Regions from separate parts of the Serpentinicella sp. ANB-PHB4 genome, predicted to be linked through region 4. Evidence: riboswitches for the same ligand, from Rfam matches in the RefSeq annotation. Region 4 holds a riboswitch; each other region holds the start of a gene.
What was found. Region 4 has a riboswitch for cyclic di-GMP ahead of RH915_RS05070 (hypothetical protein). Riboswitches for the same ligand answer to the same signal wherever they lie in the genome.
Positions count from the first base shown of each region.

Region 1 (4,344 bases), on a different contig from region 4:
GCAATACTGTTCAGCTTACGGTCGGTGGAAGTGGAGCAAATATAAATATTATTAATGAGTCTAATATAGAGACATTACTTAATACAGGTGGAAACCTAACGGGTTCGATTTATGCCAAAGGGGATGTAAGGATTCAAAGTGGCTCCTCTGTAACACATCCTTCTTTCGGTAATGAAGATGGTGATTTAGAACCAATACCCTCAGGTGATGCAACTATAACTTATTCCCATGATCGAAAGGTTTATATAAATTAGTTTAATTTTAAATCAACCCTGAAAGGAGAATGCCCACCATGAAAAAACAAATGAATCAAAAAGGCCTTACACTAATTGAAGTATTGGTTTCCTTAGCACTTATCGGTCTAATCATGGTGAGTCTCATTCCTATTTTGACCTTTGGATTTAGACATGTTTTTCGTGGGGGCCACCGTACAACCGTAGCATTTGAAGCCCAGCAAGAAATTGAATCTGCCATTAGTGCAGGAACCTCAGATGGCGAAGTTGAATCAATGACAATACGTTTTGGCGACAAAGAAGACGGAAAAATTAAAGTTAACGGAACTTGGATCAAAGAAGGAAATATAAAATACTTTGTACCATTTGTACCGAATGAACAATAAGGAAAGGAGTTAGCCACTTATGTATAAAAAAATTATCAAAAATAACAAAGGCATTACATTGGTAGAATTAATTGTTGCCATGGCAATTGTTTCGATAATTGGTGGACTAACGATTTCCATGTTTTCCTTTGGTATTACAGCATTTAGTAGAAGTGATCAACAGTATCAAATACAATCAGACCTAAGGTTTGCTACCCAATTTATAACAAGGGAAGTAAGGAATGCAGGAAGTGTAGATTTACAGGGAAATATTCAGGATTTCGAACAAGACTTCGAACAAAGCTTGGAACAAGGCTACAATTATATTTATTATAAAAACGGGGAGCTCAAGTATAAAGCATCCACAGGGGAAAAACATTCCTTATTAAAAAATGTACAAATAGATGATCAAGAGATATTTTCTAGTAGTGATAATTTATTAAAAATCGAACTAAATGGAAACAAAAACAACGAAAGCTTTAGTCTGACTACAAAAGTAGCATTAACCAACGCAAAACTAGATACGGAAAACAAAGGCAACGTCATAAAATTTTCGAAGTGATATACAATAACATATTTTACCTATATAAATTCACTTTTTTGAGAAGGGAATCCTACAGCAGTGTAGAATAATATACAAAAAAGAAGCAAAATTCTCAAGGAAAAGCATGCAAAGTATAAATTTTCCAAATAAAAGTGCTTGATATACAAACAACTTGATAAAAAAGTTTGCCTAAAGTATTTTTAATTTGAGGCTAACTTAGGAACAGATGAATCACAGGTGTATTTGGACGCTTAAGCTGTGAGGATGTAGTGGCGTAACCGACCAAAAATACCTAAATGTTTTTGGTTTTTTTAAACAACAAATATCAGAATATTAAACCACTAATATGTTAAAATTCACATCAATAAGGAGGGGCTCATGAACAATTCTAAACGGAAACGATTAGGAGATTTACTCATAGAAGCGGGTCATATTACAACTGAGCAGCTCTACCATGTTCTTCACTTACAGAAAGTAACAGGGAAAAAACTAGGAGAAATCCTAGTAGATGAAAACTTCGTAACGGAAAAACAGGTTGTTGAAACCCTCGAAAGACAGCTAGGTTTTATTTATGTTGATTTAAACCAAACCTTTATCGATCCAGAAATACCAATTTTAATAGATGAAAAATTAGCGAAAAGATACTTTTTAATTGCTATTGATAGAAAGGATAATCAATTAACCGTTGCAATGACAGATCCCCTTAATATTTTCGCCTTAGATGATATTAAAATCGCCACGGGTTTTGATGTAGAGCCGGTAATAGCTACTAAGCAGGAAATTTTATCCGCAATAAATCAGTACTATGAAAAAGACACAGCGGAGGACGCCTTTAAAGAGTTTAAACAAAGTTTTGATATAAATGAAGAAGACATTGACGACGAAACCCTCAGTGAAGTTAACAATGCCCCGATAGTTCGGATTGTTAACTCCCTTATAAAACAAGGGGTAAAAATGAGGGCAAGTGACATACATATAGAACCCTTTGAGGACCATGTAAAAGTCCGGGTAAGAATCGACGGTGACTTACAGGAAATAATGAAGCCAGAAAAATCAACCCACTCAGCTATTGCCACCCGTATTAAAATTATGGGAAAAATGGATATTGCAGAAAAAAGAATTCCTCAAGACGGTCGTATTGAAACCCATGTTGAAGATAAACCCATTGACCTACGTATTTCAGTATTACCAACAGTGCATGGAGAAAAAATTGTTATAAGAATTTCTGACAGAGAAAATTTCAATATGACAAAGGAACAGCTAGGCTTTACAGATCATAACCTAAAGTTATTTGATCATATAATTAAAAATCCTAACGGGATTATTCTTGTAACAGGACCAACCGGTAGTGGTAAAAGTACCACCCTGTATACAACCCTACAAGAAATAAGTACACCAGATAAAAACATTGTTACCGTCGAAGACCCAGTTGAAAATCAAATTAATGGAATCAATCAGGTTCAGGTAAACAATAAAGCTGGTATGACCTTTGCAAACGCACTACGGTCTATTTTGAGGCAAGATCCTGACATCATTATGATTGGAGAAATTCGTGATGCAGAAACCGCACAGATAGCCGTAAAAGCCTCTATTACAGGTCATTTAGTATTAAGTACAATGCATACCAATGATACAGCATCAACCGTAACTAGACTTGTAGATATGGGGCTAGAATCTTATTTGGTATCATCGTCATTAGTGGGTGTTGTTGCCCAAAGACTAGTAAAAAGGATTTGTGAAAAATGCAAAATATCCTTTCAAGCAGATCCATTACAAAAAGAATTATTATATAAACAGGCAGATGAAACAGTAACCTTACATAAAGGTACTGGGTGTCGCCATTGTAACGAAACGGGGTATAAGGGGAGAATTGCTATACACGAAGTGATGGCAATTAATAAAGATTTAAGAATATTAATAGATAAAGAAGCCACAATAGACGAGATTAGAGATGCGGCAGTAAATCAAGGTATGATTACCCTAAAACAAAACTGCGTACAATTAGCACTACAGGGGATCACAACCACTGATGAAGTAATAAGAGTGGCCTATAGCTTGGATTAAGGGGGATACGCATGAATGCTATAGCATTACTAGAAAAAACACTAAATGCCGGTGCTTCTGACTTGCACATAACCGTTGGTGTTCCACCGGTTATCAGAATTAATGGGGACTTAGAACGATTAAAAGAGAATGCATTATTACCAAAAGATACAGAAGATTTGGTAAAACAACTACTGAACCATCAGCAGTTCAAAGAACTAAACGAAAATGGAGAGTTGGATCTATCCTACTCCTTATCTAGTCTAGGCCGTTTCAGGATAAATATGTACAAACAGCGAGGTAGTTACGGTATGGCAGTTAGGGTTGTAGCTGGGAAAATACCCTCCTTTGAGGAACTTAAGCTACCAGATTCCGTAAAGGATTTAGCAAGAAAAAGACGGGGGTTAATTCTAGTAACAGGCCCTACGGGAAGTGGTAAATCTACAACCTTAGCAGCAATGATTGACTTGATAAATAAAGAAAGAAGTGGCCACATATTAACCCTAGAGGACCCTATCGAATACTTACATAAGCATAATAAAAGCATTGTTAACCAAAGGGAAATCGGTCACGATTCTAAAAACTTTACCAATGCCTTAAGGGCATCCCTAAGGCAAGACCCAGAGGTTATTCTTGTTGGAGAGATGAGAGACTTAGAAACGATAAGTATAGCAATTACTGCAGCAGAAACCGGTCACTTAGTTCTATCTACTTTACATACTTTGGGAGCTGCAAAAACAATAGATCGTGTAATAGACGTTTTTCCACCCTACCAACAACAGCAAATAAGAGTTCAATTAGCTTCAGTAATAGAAGGGGTTATATCCCAACAACTAATACCAACCGCTGATGGAGAAAATCGAATTGGGGCCTTTGAAGTGATGATAGCAACAACTGCCATAAAAAACATGATCAGGGAAGGCAAAACCCATCAAGTCGCAAATGCAATTGCAACTGGCTCAAAATATGGGATGCAAACCATGGATAACGTGCTTTTAAAGTATTATCGAAACGCAATTATTACAAGAAAAACTTTTTTAAGCCAGGCAACAGACAAGGAGTTTGCACTTAAATACGGCGGATATTAAAGAAATGTAAGGGGTGAGCTTATGGCAACCTACAAATACAAGGCAATAACTAATGAAGGAAAAAATATAGA
Region 1 is NZ_JAVKGO010000001.1:245,550-249,893, forward strand. Features, by position in the region: gene RH915_RS01310 (hypothetical protein) at 1-254, shown strand, start outside; gene RH915_RS01315 (PulJ/GspJ family protein) at 293-619, shown strand; gene RH915_RS01320 (PilW family protein) at 639-1,160, shown strand; cyclic di-GMP riboswitch class II at 1,353-1,435, shown strand; gene RH915_RS01325 (GspE/PulE family protein) at 1,521-3,206, shown strand; gene RH915_RS01330 (type IV pilus twitching motility protein PilT) at 3,218-4,273, shown strand; gene RH915_RS01335 (type II secretion system F family protein) at 4,295-4,344, shown strand, end outside.
Region 1: linked by a shared signal. The riboswitch ahead of RH915_RS01325 (GspE/PulE family protein) and the one ahead of RH915_RS05070 (hypothetical protein) in region 4 are both predicted to bind cyclic di-GMP.

Region 2 (4,344 bases), on a different contig from region 4:
CCAGCTAAAAAGTTGTGAATCGAGAAGGAATCTTGAAAGCTCTTGCTCTGCTTATCCTTTGCACATACATCACATAGATGCATTTCAGCCTTTCTTCCTTGAACAACCTTGGTTAAATGAACAGTGGCTTGATTTTTATTACACTCTTGACACAACAAAATAACCCCTCCTATTCCAATACGACAGCTATAATACTTTTCATGATTTTTGCCCTTAGTTTATCCTTTATATTTAAAGGTGTGCTAATTACTTGATCATCGATGGCTGCTTTTATAATATTTAACTCCCTTACATTTATATGCTTTTGCTCATATAGATGCCGAAGTAACGCTTCCGCTTGATTTTTACTGATTTCACTTCCAATTTGATCACAAATTATTCTATATGCCTGAGCATTTGTATCTACCAATATCCTACTGATTCTAATATGACCTCCCCCACCTTTTTGACTATCGATACGATACCCTTGACCTAGGGTAAATCTAGTCGTTAAAACATAGCTTATTTGTGATGGGGCACAATCAAAATATTTTGCTAATTCATTTCGCTGTATTTCAACAGTTTGATAACTGCCTTCCTGAAACAATTCTTTAATAAATGCTTCTATTACATCACTCATCCTCGGCATTGATGACACCCCTTTTAGACTTTCTTTGACTTTTAAATTTATTATAAATAATTTTTTATTTTTTTTCAATACCTATTTAAATATATTTCCATAAAATAAGTTGTTTAAACCATTAATAAAAAAAGGTCGGTATCTAAATGAGTTATTAACATTTAGATACCGATCTTTTTTAAATAAGCATATCTTTTATATGTATTTATCTAAGGAAATTTCATATTTCCTCCATTGTTAATAGCCCCTTTTTTAAAACCACTTCTTTTTATTCTGTTTCCTTTTCTCCTTTTCTGCCCGTTCTTCCTCTATAACTTCGTCCCAATCTAACTTTGGTATATCATTTCTAAAAACCTTTTGTATTTCTATACCAATATATATAAAACCTATCCCAAGCGCGATCAATCTAACTTCTTCAATAATTATTCTTTGAGTGTCTATTATAGTGTCTATTATTATGTAAGTCATGCATAGTACATTAAAAATACCCATAAGCAGAAAGCCCCATGAACCAAAGTATATACTTATACACACCTTATATTTATCTGTTTGTTTATGTTCTTTTGTCAAATGTTTAGCCCATTTCATCTGTTAACCCCTCCTTCTCCTTCTCCAAGCTTGGATTGCATCGTAGGTAGCAATTCCGGTACCAACTACGGCTCCACCAGCCACAGCATAAGGGGCCCATACTGGCGCCGTTACTGCCCCAGCAACTAAACCAACAGCCATTGCTCCCCCAGCTAATATCTTTCCTGCTCCTCTTCTTCTTTTTCCTCTATTAAAATCATTTATCCCATCTAATACGTTTAATGCTGCACCAACTACGGCAGTTCTTCTTAAAAATCTACTTGATATAGTTACTGCTGATGTTTTTGTAACTCCTTTTAGTCTGCCAAAAAGATCTATTCCCGCAGCAAAAGCACCTGTAGTCGCCATTACTGTTTCGCGATATCGACAGAGCTTGTTTTTTAAAACCTTATAAGTAAGGAGTTGGCTTAGCCAACTCCTATAGACCTTCTTTCTTCAATAAGTACCACTTATATAAATTCAAAGGGATACCTATTAAAAATATATAAGAGGAAAAAACGAAAACTAAACCGCCTATTGTGAGTGCTAAATCTGGAACAAATAAGTAAATGATCCTTCCTGCAATTGCTCCTATAGTAGCTACCATCACTGGAAATATTATTTCATTTCCGCCTGAGTTAGTTACCCAGATTAATATTTTTTCTCTATTTAAAATAATTAAAATTAAATTTATTCCATATGTCACCCCTATTATTACAATTGACTTTAGATTTAATTGATTCATTGCTTGTAAACCTAAAACTAAAAAGTTTAGTGTGATTAGAGTATTACTAAAAGACATATAAGAAAATAAAGTAATTCTAAACCTTTGTGCAAAAACAAACAATAAAACACTTAACAAAGTATACGGAATAAAAATAATTTTATTAAAAGAAATCCACTCACTTGGAGATGGAGGTATAAAAAGTAGAAAAAATACAGGAAATAAGCTGCTAACAAATAAACAGGGTATTAACTTTCTAATTTCAGTAGGCTCAAAAATTTTAAGTTTTAATTCATACCTTTGATTTTTGACAACTATACATGAATCTAGCTTTTCTTCTATAATCTTATGCATTGTTCATCACCTTCCTACCTTGCTCTGAATCGACCGAAAAATGAATTCACTTGATTTATAGCAGGTTTTCTTATAGTTGCATTAGCTATTAAGCCTGCACTTAAGCCTACTACCGCTCCAAATATAGTGCCGACTCCTGGAGCAAAAGAACCTGCCATAGCACCGGCTATCATAGCACCTGCAACAGATGAGCCCACTGTAATGCCTGCATCTACTGTTACTGCCGCTGCAAATTCTCTGCCATATCCAACATTCCTTCTAGAGATAAAGGTAAAAACAAAAAGCAGCCAAAATGATTCAGGCTGCTTTAGGGTAACAGTGATATTAATTTTGCGGTAACTGTGGTGTCGGTACTTGTAACCTATTCGGCAACCCAACCATCATAGCAGAAGATCTACCTTAGACCTGTGGCTTTGCGCCCCCGCTTTTCAGCAGGTTTGCCTTTTTCTTTTTATAGTTTTAAAATTATCATGCAATTTTATTGACCTATACCATATTTGACAAATTATTTAAAAATCCTTCAATTAATTAGTAATTTTTTAAATATATACCAATAGTTTTATTTTTATTTATTCCTATTATTTCCATAATTTGTAGATTCCTTTGCCTTTAATCTTTTATTATTACTACTCTTTTTATGTCAAAATATTTTCCATATATGATGGTATAAAAGTTACTGTCCTCTATTTGTATTTATTCTAAATGATTTTTCGTTATAAGTTTAAAAAGACCTTAAGGAATTAATATCCCTTAAGATCTTAAAAAACTAATTTCAATTCACAAATATTATATAACTCACTATCATAGAACTATTTTTTCAACCTCAACTTCACTAACCCCTGCTTTATTTAACCGCAACCTTATTTCCTTTTGATTTTCAATCGGACAGTGTAAGAATATATGAAATGGAGTAGGGGGAGTTCCAAATTCATCAAATTCTCTACCGTTAGCCCATTCCCTCGCTGCGTTATGCAATAATTTAATTACTGCTTCTAGTACTTTTGCATTATCAACTAGAAGAAGATGAGCATTGCTCACAAATAAGCCATATCCATCTGCCTCAATCCATTCTAAATCATTTAAACACTCGTCAAAGGCCGAAAGGTTGTACCCAAAATAATCCGGAAATTGCAAAACCCTAGAAAATTCATCATAAAAATCATTTGTCGTTTTACAACTATCACCCTTAATAAGATTTGAAACAACTGTTGATTTATAAGTAACTTGTCTGTACTTTAAAAACTCAATAAATTCTGTTTCCGCTCCCACCACTACATGAAAATATGGTTCATTTAACCTTAATAACAAATTAACACCCCAATTACATTATTTTATTCGAGTAAAAGTTTTATAATGATCATTAGTATACCACGCTGATCCATCTTTTCCTATAACTACCCTTTCTCCGCCCCTATTTTGCCCTTTTATATATCGATTAACATCATATTCTCTGTATGTTGTTTTTTTTGGTAGAACCTGACCACCACCCCTACCATCATTTTTAAACACTCTGCCACCTTTATAACCCCACCCCTGGGAGCTACACCTCTATTTTTTTGTATTTGATTAACTATATTTTAGCCTTTTGGGGAACACTAACATTACCTCCTACATTCCCGCCTATACCCCTTAAAGACCTAACTCCACTAGCTACACCACCAAACAGCACATTCCCACCGGCATAAAAAGCTGCTGTATCCAAAGCGGCCCCTGATACATTTGGACTTATACCAGTTCTATTATATATATTAGCTTGATAGTTAGCTTTCGCATATCTGTATCTTTTCCCCCATGAATTGATAGCTGCTTTTCCAACTACTAAACCTCTCTGCCAAAAATTATCTGCACTGTTGTACTGTTGTCTTAATGCATCTTCTCTAGCTGCTTCTTTCGAGGGGTCGTAAAGAATTATTGTATTGCTCGCCCCACCTGAAGGCCTTCTTCCTGCACCACTATTAAAGCTATCCCTTCGCTCTTCTCTCGTTGGGGGTGGGGGACTGCCTCCACCTCCTCCGCCTCCTGAGCTAAGCGCATCCATCAGAGCCCCATGGTGTAATTGGGACGGCGACTTTTTACTCCA
Region 2 is NZ_JAVKGO010000016.1:167-4,510, reverse strand. Features, by position in the region: gene RH915_RS10450 (UvrB/UvrC motif-containing protein) at 1-158, opposite strand, end outside; gene RH915_RS10445 (CtsR family transcriptional regulator) at 170-628, opposite strand; gene RH915_RS10440 (hypothetical protein) at 872-1,207, opposite strand; gene RH915_RS10435 (hypothetical protein) at 1,211-1,555, opposite strand; gene RH915_RS10430 (hypothetical protein) at 1,626-2,264, opposite strand; gene RH915_RS10425 (hypothetical protein) at 2,279-2,641, opposite strand; cyclic di-GMP riboswitch class I at 2,629-2,716, opposite strand; gene RH915_RS10420 (barstar family protein) at 3,066-3,572, opposite strand; gene RH915_RS10415 (ribonuclease domain-containing protein) at 3,591-3,773, opposite strand; gene RH915_RS10410 (hypothetical protein) at 3,835-4,302, opposite strand.
Region 2: linked by a shared signal. The riboswitch ahead of RH915_RS10425 (hypothetical protein) and the one ahead of RH915_RS05070 (hypothetical protein) in region 4 are both predicted to bind cyclic di-GMP.

Region 3 (4,344 bases), on a different contig from region 4:
GAACTGACATAGCTCTCTTTCCTTGTGGAATCATATATGCCAGTCCTTCTTTATAGTCCCCTTTTTCAATAATGTGACTTTGAAAAATACTTTGACCTTTACTAAGTGTTGTTAAAGTAATTTTTCCAACAACTTCTTTTGAGCTTGTAATCTGATTTGAGTCCATATATTGTACGGGTATGGTTTTTCTTTCAATCATGTTCATAGTTACAACGGTTCTTTCTTGTATATTTTCTTTCGCCACAATAATTTCTATATACTCAGTATTATCAACAGACTGTTTTAAATTGTTTAAATAGGAAAAAGTCATCAAAGCAGTTGCTAATCCAAAAACTATAGCTAAAAGAAACACTACTTTATTCTTCATCGTCGATCCCCCTTTAATAACTTAATAAGATAGTTTTGTTCCATATAAACCATAATCTTTTCCATTTATATCTATTTCACCTGATATTGTTGTTTTTATAAATTTACCTGTTATAATGCTTTCGTTACCTTGACCTTTTACTTCATCAACTAAAAATATTGCAAAACCTAAAACTTCAACTTGTCTATGACTCTTAAATTCTATGACTGGCACCTTAAGAAGTCTTTGACAATTTGGGTCAAAATTATCTGAAGTACAATAAGGAATATGATTGCATTGGGCAATTCTGTAATCTATTGCTCTTTTGGTTGGATTTGACATGTTTCCTGTTTCTACATCTAAAATGTCACCAACGCGAATGACGCCGTCAAATCCATAGGTTAAGTTATCTTCATATATCCTTGCCCCGGGCTTTGAAAGAGCAAGTGCGCCGAACCACCCTGTATCTCCATCACCGGCACCCACTTTTAAAGTGTATTGATGCCCAAAAGTGAAATCATAGTCTTCTACCCCTAATGGTACAGCCCCTCTTAGTCCAACGATTGGGGCAACATCTGCTATAGCAACAGCTTCTACTTGTCCTGTTGAGAAGCCTAAAACCTTCGCAAATAGAAATTCTACCCTACGTTTAGTCGTAACTTTAACGGAATGATTATTATTAATTATATCAATTAAAATAGTACTTTCATGTAGCCCATTTTTCTCTCCAAATGATTTTCCAACCTCAACAGCTCTGTATGGATTATGTGGAAGTTCTTGAACTGCTGCTAACGCAGCTGAATCAGTGGCATTTGTTATTTGAAATTTATTTAGGTATAATAGGCCCGCATCAACTACAAGGGCCACAAATCCAATAAAAACAATCATTAGTATTGCTACAATTATTAGTGCACTACCTTCTTCATTTTCAAGAATTCTATTTATTTTTTTCATCATATCCACCTCCTACTCCATACGCATGGTAATATGAGATTTGACATTATATGAATCACCTATAAAAATCGAAATGATGGGTAGGTGTATTTTAAGAGGATACTCAACCTGTATAGAAATACCATCCCCTCTACTTCTATATATTTCACCTGGTGTAATATGAATATTTACTTTATCTTTATTTAGATGTAATGCAGAGGTTCGTTCCTCGACTAAAGCCTTTATCTCTTCGTCTAATGCACCCACTGCTGCTGCCCTAGCACCCTCTCTTGCACTGTGGGTTACCATTAGATATGTGCCAAAAACCCTACCAAATTCTATTATTCCAAAAACTAATAGCAATAGGATTGGTAAAACTAATGCTAACTCTACTAATGCTTGCCCTTCATTATTTTTTTTAAATAGGTTAATCATCTAATCACCCCAATATTATAAGCCCAACAATTGCACCAATAGCAATAGGCACACCATATGGAAACGAGTATTTTTTTTCATCATTGTTAAATGACATTACACTGAACTTAGATGTAATCATTACTTTAACTCCCGTTAATAAACCTTTTGAAGTACTTAACAAACTCTTGTAATATATTAGAATGCCCAGTGCTATAGCACCACCAGCTACACCCATAATTATAAATGTATAAAAAACAAATTCCGGTCCCTTTATGGCTCCAATTGTAGCTAGTAATTTGACATCTCCACCACCTATGCCATTGTAATAAAAAGGAACAATTAGTAATATCAATCCCAATACAAACCCGGATAAAGTAAGTAGAGCGCCCTCAAAGCCTAATTCATATATATTTAATACCATTCCGAAGATTACTCCTGGTAATAATAGACTATTGTATATTTTTCTTTCTTTTAAGTCAGTTACTAGACAAATTAGTACTATTAATATAAGTACTACGTTAATCATAAGAAACACTTCCTTTTGTGAAAAAATTGGCCCTACTGATTCAGTAGGGCCTTTTCTAGAGCATTATCTCATCACTATATCTCTGTGCTGTTGGTAATAGATTCAAATATTTCCGTTAGTTTTCCTCTAAAGGCTACTAATACAGTTATAAGTACTACTGAAATGATCCCTATGATTAGCCCATATTCTGTCATTCCTTGACCTGCTTCTTCTTTCCATAATCTTTTAAATAATTTCATAAATCTTACCCCCTTAAAATTTTGTTTTTTTGCTCATCTTACGCTCTTGCTTAGGATGAACAGCCGCTGGGGTACATTTCGAAAAATGTTTACCTGTTAACAAAATACCCCACTCATCAGTTGACGAGTGGGGTTGTTAGTACAGGATGCTTAATGATATACCCTCGCAACTGGCTGGCATAGTGGAAACCACCTTAGCCCCTTTAGCTTTGCGTCACTACCTTTCAGTAGCTTTGCCAATGATTATTTAGTTGTGCTTTGTTCTTAGTTACATTATATTCATATAATGCATTGGAGTAAATCAATCATTATACCTAAATTTGATAAGCCTAGAGTACTAATATTTTTTGGGATTAACGAAAGATATTTCTATCTTTTCTCTTTTTGATGAAAGTTAATACCCAAAACAGGGTTATCACAATGAATGCTACTGTTATGCTTTTTCTTATTAATCCAACATCATGGAAACGACTTCTTATTCCCCAAAATCCCCATGCAAAAACTAACCAAAATATCATATCTTTTCTAAATAACAGTAGAAAGGATATAAGCATTGTTACGAGTCCTAATAATACAATAAACCAAGCTTCTTTAGATAAACCCCATTGATTCCAATCTAACGAGTACAAAAGAATATCTAAATTGGCAATTGTTGCAAAACTAATCCATGAGAGATACATAGTAAAAGGTACTTTAACTAATATATTATCCGTTAATTTCGCTCTGTACCTGCAGGTAATAATATTATAATAGATTTTTACTAATGTTATAGTTAAAGCAATCATTGTAAAGAAAGCGTATACAATAACTTCGTAGTGCCACAAAACTAACCATAAACTGCTTAAAATATTGCTTAAAGAAAACCAGTACCCTACTGCGACTATATATGGGTTTCTTTTATTCCTTCGTTTAAATTGATATATAGTAAAAGATAATAACAGAAGATATATTAATCCCCAAATTAAGAAAGTAAATGAGGCAGGCACAAAATAAGTAGGGAATTTATCTGCTACTTCACCCGTTGTTTGATTATTAAGTTTTAAATAATTAGCTAATATATTTGTAATAATTAGTAATATAAAAGTAACTAAATTAACCCATCTTCTCGTGTACTGTATTCTCACCTTTATATCTCCCATCTATATTACTTAATTTCAAATATTCAAAAAGTATTTTTTTGTCGATAATATCTATACACCTAATAAAAATTATTGTATTATGGAATAATACATATATGTTCTATAATGCAAAATATATAAAAATGAGGTGCTTAATAAATGAAAATTAAATCTATAAAGAAGCTTAAACTTTATGGCTTCAATAATTTAACAAAAACTTTGAGTTTTAATATTTACGATATATGCTATGCCAAAACTGAAGAAGATCGTAAAGGTTATATCGAGTATATTGATGAGCAGTATAATGCAGATAGACTTACTAATATTTTGACCAATGTTGCAAATATTATTGGAGCAAATGTTTTAAATATCGCTAAGCAAGATTATGATCCTCAGGGTGCTAGTGTTACTATTCTAGTTTCTGAAGAGGAAATTAATCATGAAAATACAGAACACTTTGATGAATCTGATGAAGCCCCTGGCCCACTGCCTAATTCTGTTGTTGGACATTTAGATAAAAGTCATATTACTGTTCACACATATCCAGAAAGTGATCCAGACAAAGGTATCAGTACTTTCCGTGCTGACATTGACGTTTCAACTTGTGGTAAAATCTCACCACTAAAAGCATTAAACTATTTAATCCATAGTTTTGACTCTGATATAATTACTATCGACTACAGAGTTCGTGGGTTTACTAGAGATGTAAGTGGGAAAAAATATTTTATTGATCATAAAATAAATTCTATCCAAAACTACATCGCA
Region 3 is NZ_JAVKGO010000005.1:7,537-11,880, forward strand. Features, by position in the region: gene cpaB (Flp pilus assembly protein CpaB) at 1-367, opposite strand, end outside; gene RH915_RS05470 (pilus assembly protein TadG-related protein) at 389-1,300, opposite strand; gene RH915_RS05475 (TadE/TadG family type IV pilus assembly protein) at 1,313-1,714, opposite strand; gene RH915_RS05480 (A24 family peptidase) at 1,719-2,222, opposite strand; gene RH915_RS05485 (Flp family type IVb pilin) at 2,297-2,461, opposite strand; cyclic di-GMP riboswitch class I at 2,624-2,709, opposite strand; gene RH915_RS05490 (hypothetical protein) at 2,815-3,585, opposite strand; gene speD (adenosylmethionine decarboxylase) at 3,739-4,344, shown strand, end outside.
Region 3: linked by a shared signal. The riboswitch ahead of RH915_RS05485 (Flp family type IVb pilin) and the one ahead of RH915_RS05070 (hypothetical protein) in region 4 are both predicted to bind cyclic di-GMP.

Region 4 (4,344 bases):
GAAGAAGGTAATCCTTGGTTCATCTCCTTAACTAAGCCGGGCTTTTTTTCTTTCGCTCGATCAGGTACTGATTTTTCTACATTAGTAACCTCGTCCTCTAATGAAGGAGGCGTTATTGTATTTTGTTTTCCTTCTTCTGAAACTATAGGCGGTGTCCTGTCACTTTGTTGTTTATTCTCTTTTTCATTGGGTTTTTGAGAGGTGCCTTGTTGGGACCTAGATTCATTATTAGATGCTCTTTCTAATTCAAAAATATTTTTTCCTATTATTTCATCTAAATCTTGAACTATTCCCTGACGTTTAAGATTTGCATATACCCTATAGTGATTTATTGATAAATTTGCATCTTTAGCGGCTTCGTAAACATTGTTGCTTGCTGTAGCCGTTACAACCTTAGCTTTTAACGCCTTATTCTCGAAAGATCTATTAATTAACTCTTCAATTTCCTTAAGCGTTAATTCGTCACTTTCTATTTCTGGAGCAACTGTTGTTATAACTGCCTGGTTATATTCATGAAGAAAACCTTTTTCAACGGATTGATTAATAATCTCTTCTATAAAAGATAATAAATTATCCTGATAAGCCAAATCTATAATTTCTTTTCCCTCATCGTTTAGCCCTTTGGCCTTTATAACTTGAAGATTATCATCAACAAAAATTTCTATACTTGGGTTAATATCAATTGCAACTATATAGACCGGATCCTCATGTTTAAAAGGCATCATTGTAGCCGAAAAAATGAGTAGTAGAAAAACAGCTGCGACTGTAACATATTTTTGCCACTTCAATTTATTTTGACGTCTTTCTGTATAGTAAAATTGTTGGCCTAATATGGGCACTGGATCAGATGAAGACCTTTGAATATTTTTAAACATTCCGTCATCAGTCATCAGTACAACATATTCTTTTGTAACTTTTATAACTGTACCATTTATAATATTATTTTTCATAGACATTTCCTCTTTTCTATGAATCTTTAATGTATTGAGAAAGATGAATCCATTTGGGATTTAATTTTACTATAATTAATGTAATCAAGTATTTTCTGTGACGCTCAATTGTCTTAATACGATACCCTGTTTTCTTTGCAAAAGATTTTAAAGGTAAGCGTTTTTTTGTTAAAAGTGTTTCTATAAATTCCTGGCTTTCTATAAATCTATTAGCCATTAAAAATAACGTTTTTCTTGTATCTTTATGCTTGGGCGAATAGTACTCAAGTTCTTCAAATGAAATGCCAAACAAATTTAGATTACGGTCTAATTCTAAAATTTCTTCTACCAAATCCTGTGTTTCTTGTGTTTGATGAAAAGACTCAAAGGAGTTCTTAACTTCCATTTGATTATTAGTAATATCGTTTTTTTCTGTACTATAATTCATCGAAATGTGTTGTCTTGGTTTTTCCCGTCTATAATAGTCGATCAAATCTCTTTTAATTAGGAGATAGGCATAATTGAGGAAGGATCTGCCCCCTTGGTCATCGTAACTGTCAATGGCTCGGTTGAATGCAATAAGGCCAATACTGGCTTCTTCATCACTCCAAGTAATATACCTTTTACTTAGATGTCCAACAGTGTTAATGATATATGGCTTGTAGTAAGAAATAATATTTTCACGGGCTATTTCACTTCCATTTTTCGCTTGTATAATGAATTGTTGAAAGATAGATTTATCAGCCATTTATAATAACTCCTACTGTGACGTTTTTGTTGACCCTCTAGTATTTATATTAAATGCCATAAGCACTAGAATTTAATCATTTAGCTTATGGCATTTAGTCTACTACAATTTTAAAATGGTTTCTACTATTTGTCTTAATTTTTAGTACTTCAGCCTATCTCCAATTTTTGTATTTAATTGTCCAAAATTCATTAGATATAATTTATCTTTCTTCTCTTTCCTTAGCTCTCCCTCTGCCTTGATTAGCTCTTTCTTCAGCTTGTTCTCTCGCTTCAACCGCTCTTTCTTCAGCTTGTTCTCTCGCTTGAGTGTTTCTTTCTTCAGCTTGTTCTCTGGCTTCATTTGCTCTTTCTTCAGCCTGTTCTCTTGCCTGACTAGCTTTTTCTAAAGCTTCCGCTAAGCGTTCACTTACTTGGTTTTGATTTTCTATAGCTTTTGAAATACCTTCTTTAGCTTCCTCGGGGATATCTTCTCTTTCTAAAAGAGTGGAAAGGTTTTCGCTGCGTTTTAAAGAATTTTGTGCGACTAAAGACTCTACATTAGTTATGTCATTCCCAAGCCCTCTTCCTAACTCAAGATTTTTATTGATTTCCTCTATGTGTTCATTATAATCTTCTATCAATCTCTCAGCAGCTTCCTGATCCTCTTCCTTTAGTACTTCTTCCATTTCCTCCAGACGCCTATCAGCGTATTCATCTTGTAAAAGAGCCTTCTCTTCATATGCCTCTGTCAGCTCATATTCATTATTTTCAATCAATCGGATCGTTTCGTATAACTCTGACTCTGGGGTTAGAACTTCTTGTTGTTCATCAGCATACACTGTTCCACTTATCAATAAAACCCCTACCATACTAGTAACAATTAGCTTTTTCATATAAACCATCCTTTCTATTTTTCTTATAATATTAATTAGAAGAATTGAAGATTTCTTCTAAACTCATCAATCGCGTCTTTGTTGTTTTCGTAGTCTTTAACAGGGGTCATAAAGGTAATAATTCCTTTATTAGCTCGATTATCTTTTATGTAGATTTCTGTTCGGATACTTTCCTTCCTTTCTGATTCAAAGATTAAGGAATCCTTTGTGTCTTGAATTATATTTGCTTTTCTTGTTCCTGTTTTTAAGTCATTTTTAATTTCGTCAACACTTTTTTCACTTGTAAGAATTGTGACAATGGCTTTTAACTTATTGTTTTCAAAGGTAACATTAAATGATCCATTAGTTGACTCTTCTCCCACATTCCACTGAGATGATTCAAATACTCTAAAACCTAAATCTATATTCTCATATAAAACTGCTTTCTCTTGAATATTTTGATTTTCTGTATCAACATGTTTCTTTGAGCAACCGGATGCTATCAAAAGTATCAATATTAATGTTAAAAGAAAAACTTTATTTTTTACCATGAATTCACCTCAAACGCTTTCTAAAAGCAAATAAGCTCTTATTGTTTTATATTTGTGCAACTGGCTAACAAGGGTATAAATGACCCGTAGTCCCTGTAGTTTTGCGTCACCACCTTTCAATGGTTTTGCCTTATTTTTATATGCTGTTTTACTATCTATACGAATAGTCCTTAAATTTTAAGGGGGCTTTAAAGATTTTTTTCTAAATTTTTAGTTTTATATTTAAGAAGATACTTTTCTTTTATTCTTAATATAATTTTTATTTCTCTTTAATAATTTTTAATAACTTAAAATAAGAGACTATTTTATTAGTTGTTTTATTTATTACCAACTTACATATGCAAAGCTTAGATCTAAATATTTCAGTAATCTATATCTTCCAATTGTATGTCATTTTTTATAAATAGTTTGGTTACAATATCTTAAGGGAGGTGACTTTAGTGACAGTTCTGGCAGATTTAGAAAAAGTAATTGCATACTGTGAAGTCGTTAAAGGTAACTATGCTCTAATGGCCCAATCTACAGAGGAGCAACAGGCGAAAGATATGTTTAATAATATGAAAAGCGATATAGAAAAGCATGTACAGTTTCTCAATGCACGTTTGGAGTACTTAAATGAAAATAATAATCTAAACAAAAACAGCTAACTAAGATAGTTATATAAAATGTACCTTCATTTAACTACTAAATTTTAAATTTAAAAGTTGTAAATTTAAAGCTATATAGCTTTTTTATATTTTTTTAACCAGTATTGATAGACCAGCTAGCAAAGGAGCACTACTATTATGGGTCGTTTAAATAATAAGTTTTTTACTGACACAATGAAGGTAAGGCACATAACTTTTATTTTTACTCTTGCAAAGTGGGTTCTATGGGGGAGCCTAATTGGTATAGTTGTAGGTTTCACATCAACTGTACTAATAAATTTTAATGACTTTCTAACAGATATACGAGAAGCAAACCCCTTTACCTTATTGCTACTTCCTGTTGGAGGTATTATTATCGGTTATATCTACATGTATTATGGTAAAGGTTCTCGCAAAGGAAACGATTTGGTTCTTGAACATATTCATCACGGGCAAGGTGAAATTCCTTTACGGATGGGTCCTATCGTCTTTTTCTGTACTTTTATCACACATCTACTAGGAGGCTCAACAGGAAGAGAGGGAGCCGCTATACAGATGGGTGCAAGTATATCCGAGGGAGTGAACCGACTATTTAAGATTAACAGAATAGATCGTAAAATTTTAATCATCAGTGGGA
Region 4 is NZ_JAVKGO010000004.1:113,863-118,206, forward strand. Features, by position in the region: gene RH915_RS05055 (anti-sigma-I factor RsgI family protein) at 1-950, opposite strand, end outside; gene sigI (RNA polymerase sigma-I factor) at 967-1,677, opposite strand; gene RH915_RS05065 (DUF5667 domain-containing protein) at 1,880-2,551, opposite strand; gene RH915_RS05070 (hypothetical protein) at 2,587-3,081, opposite strand; cyclic di-GMP riboswitch class I at 3,134-3,221, opposite strand; gene RH915_RS05075 (DUF1657 domain-containing protein) at 3,522-3,728, shown strand; gene RH915_RS05080 (voltage-gated chloride channel family protein) at 3,867-4,344, shown strand, end outside.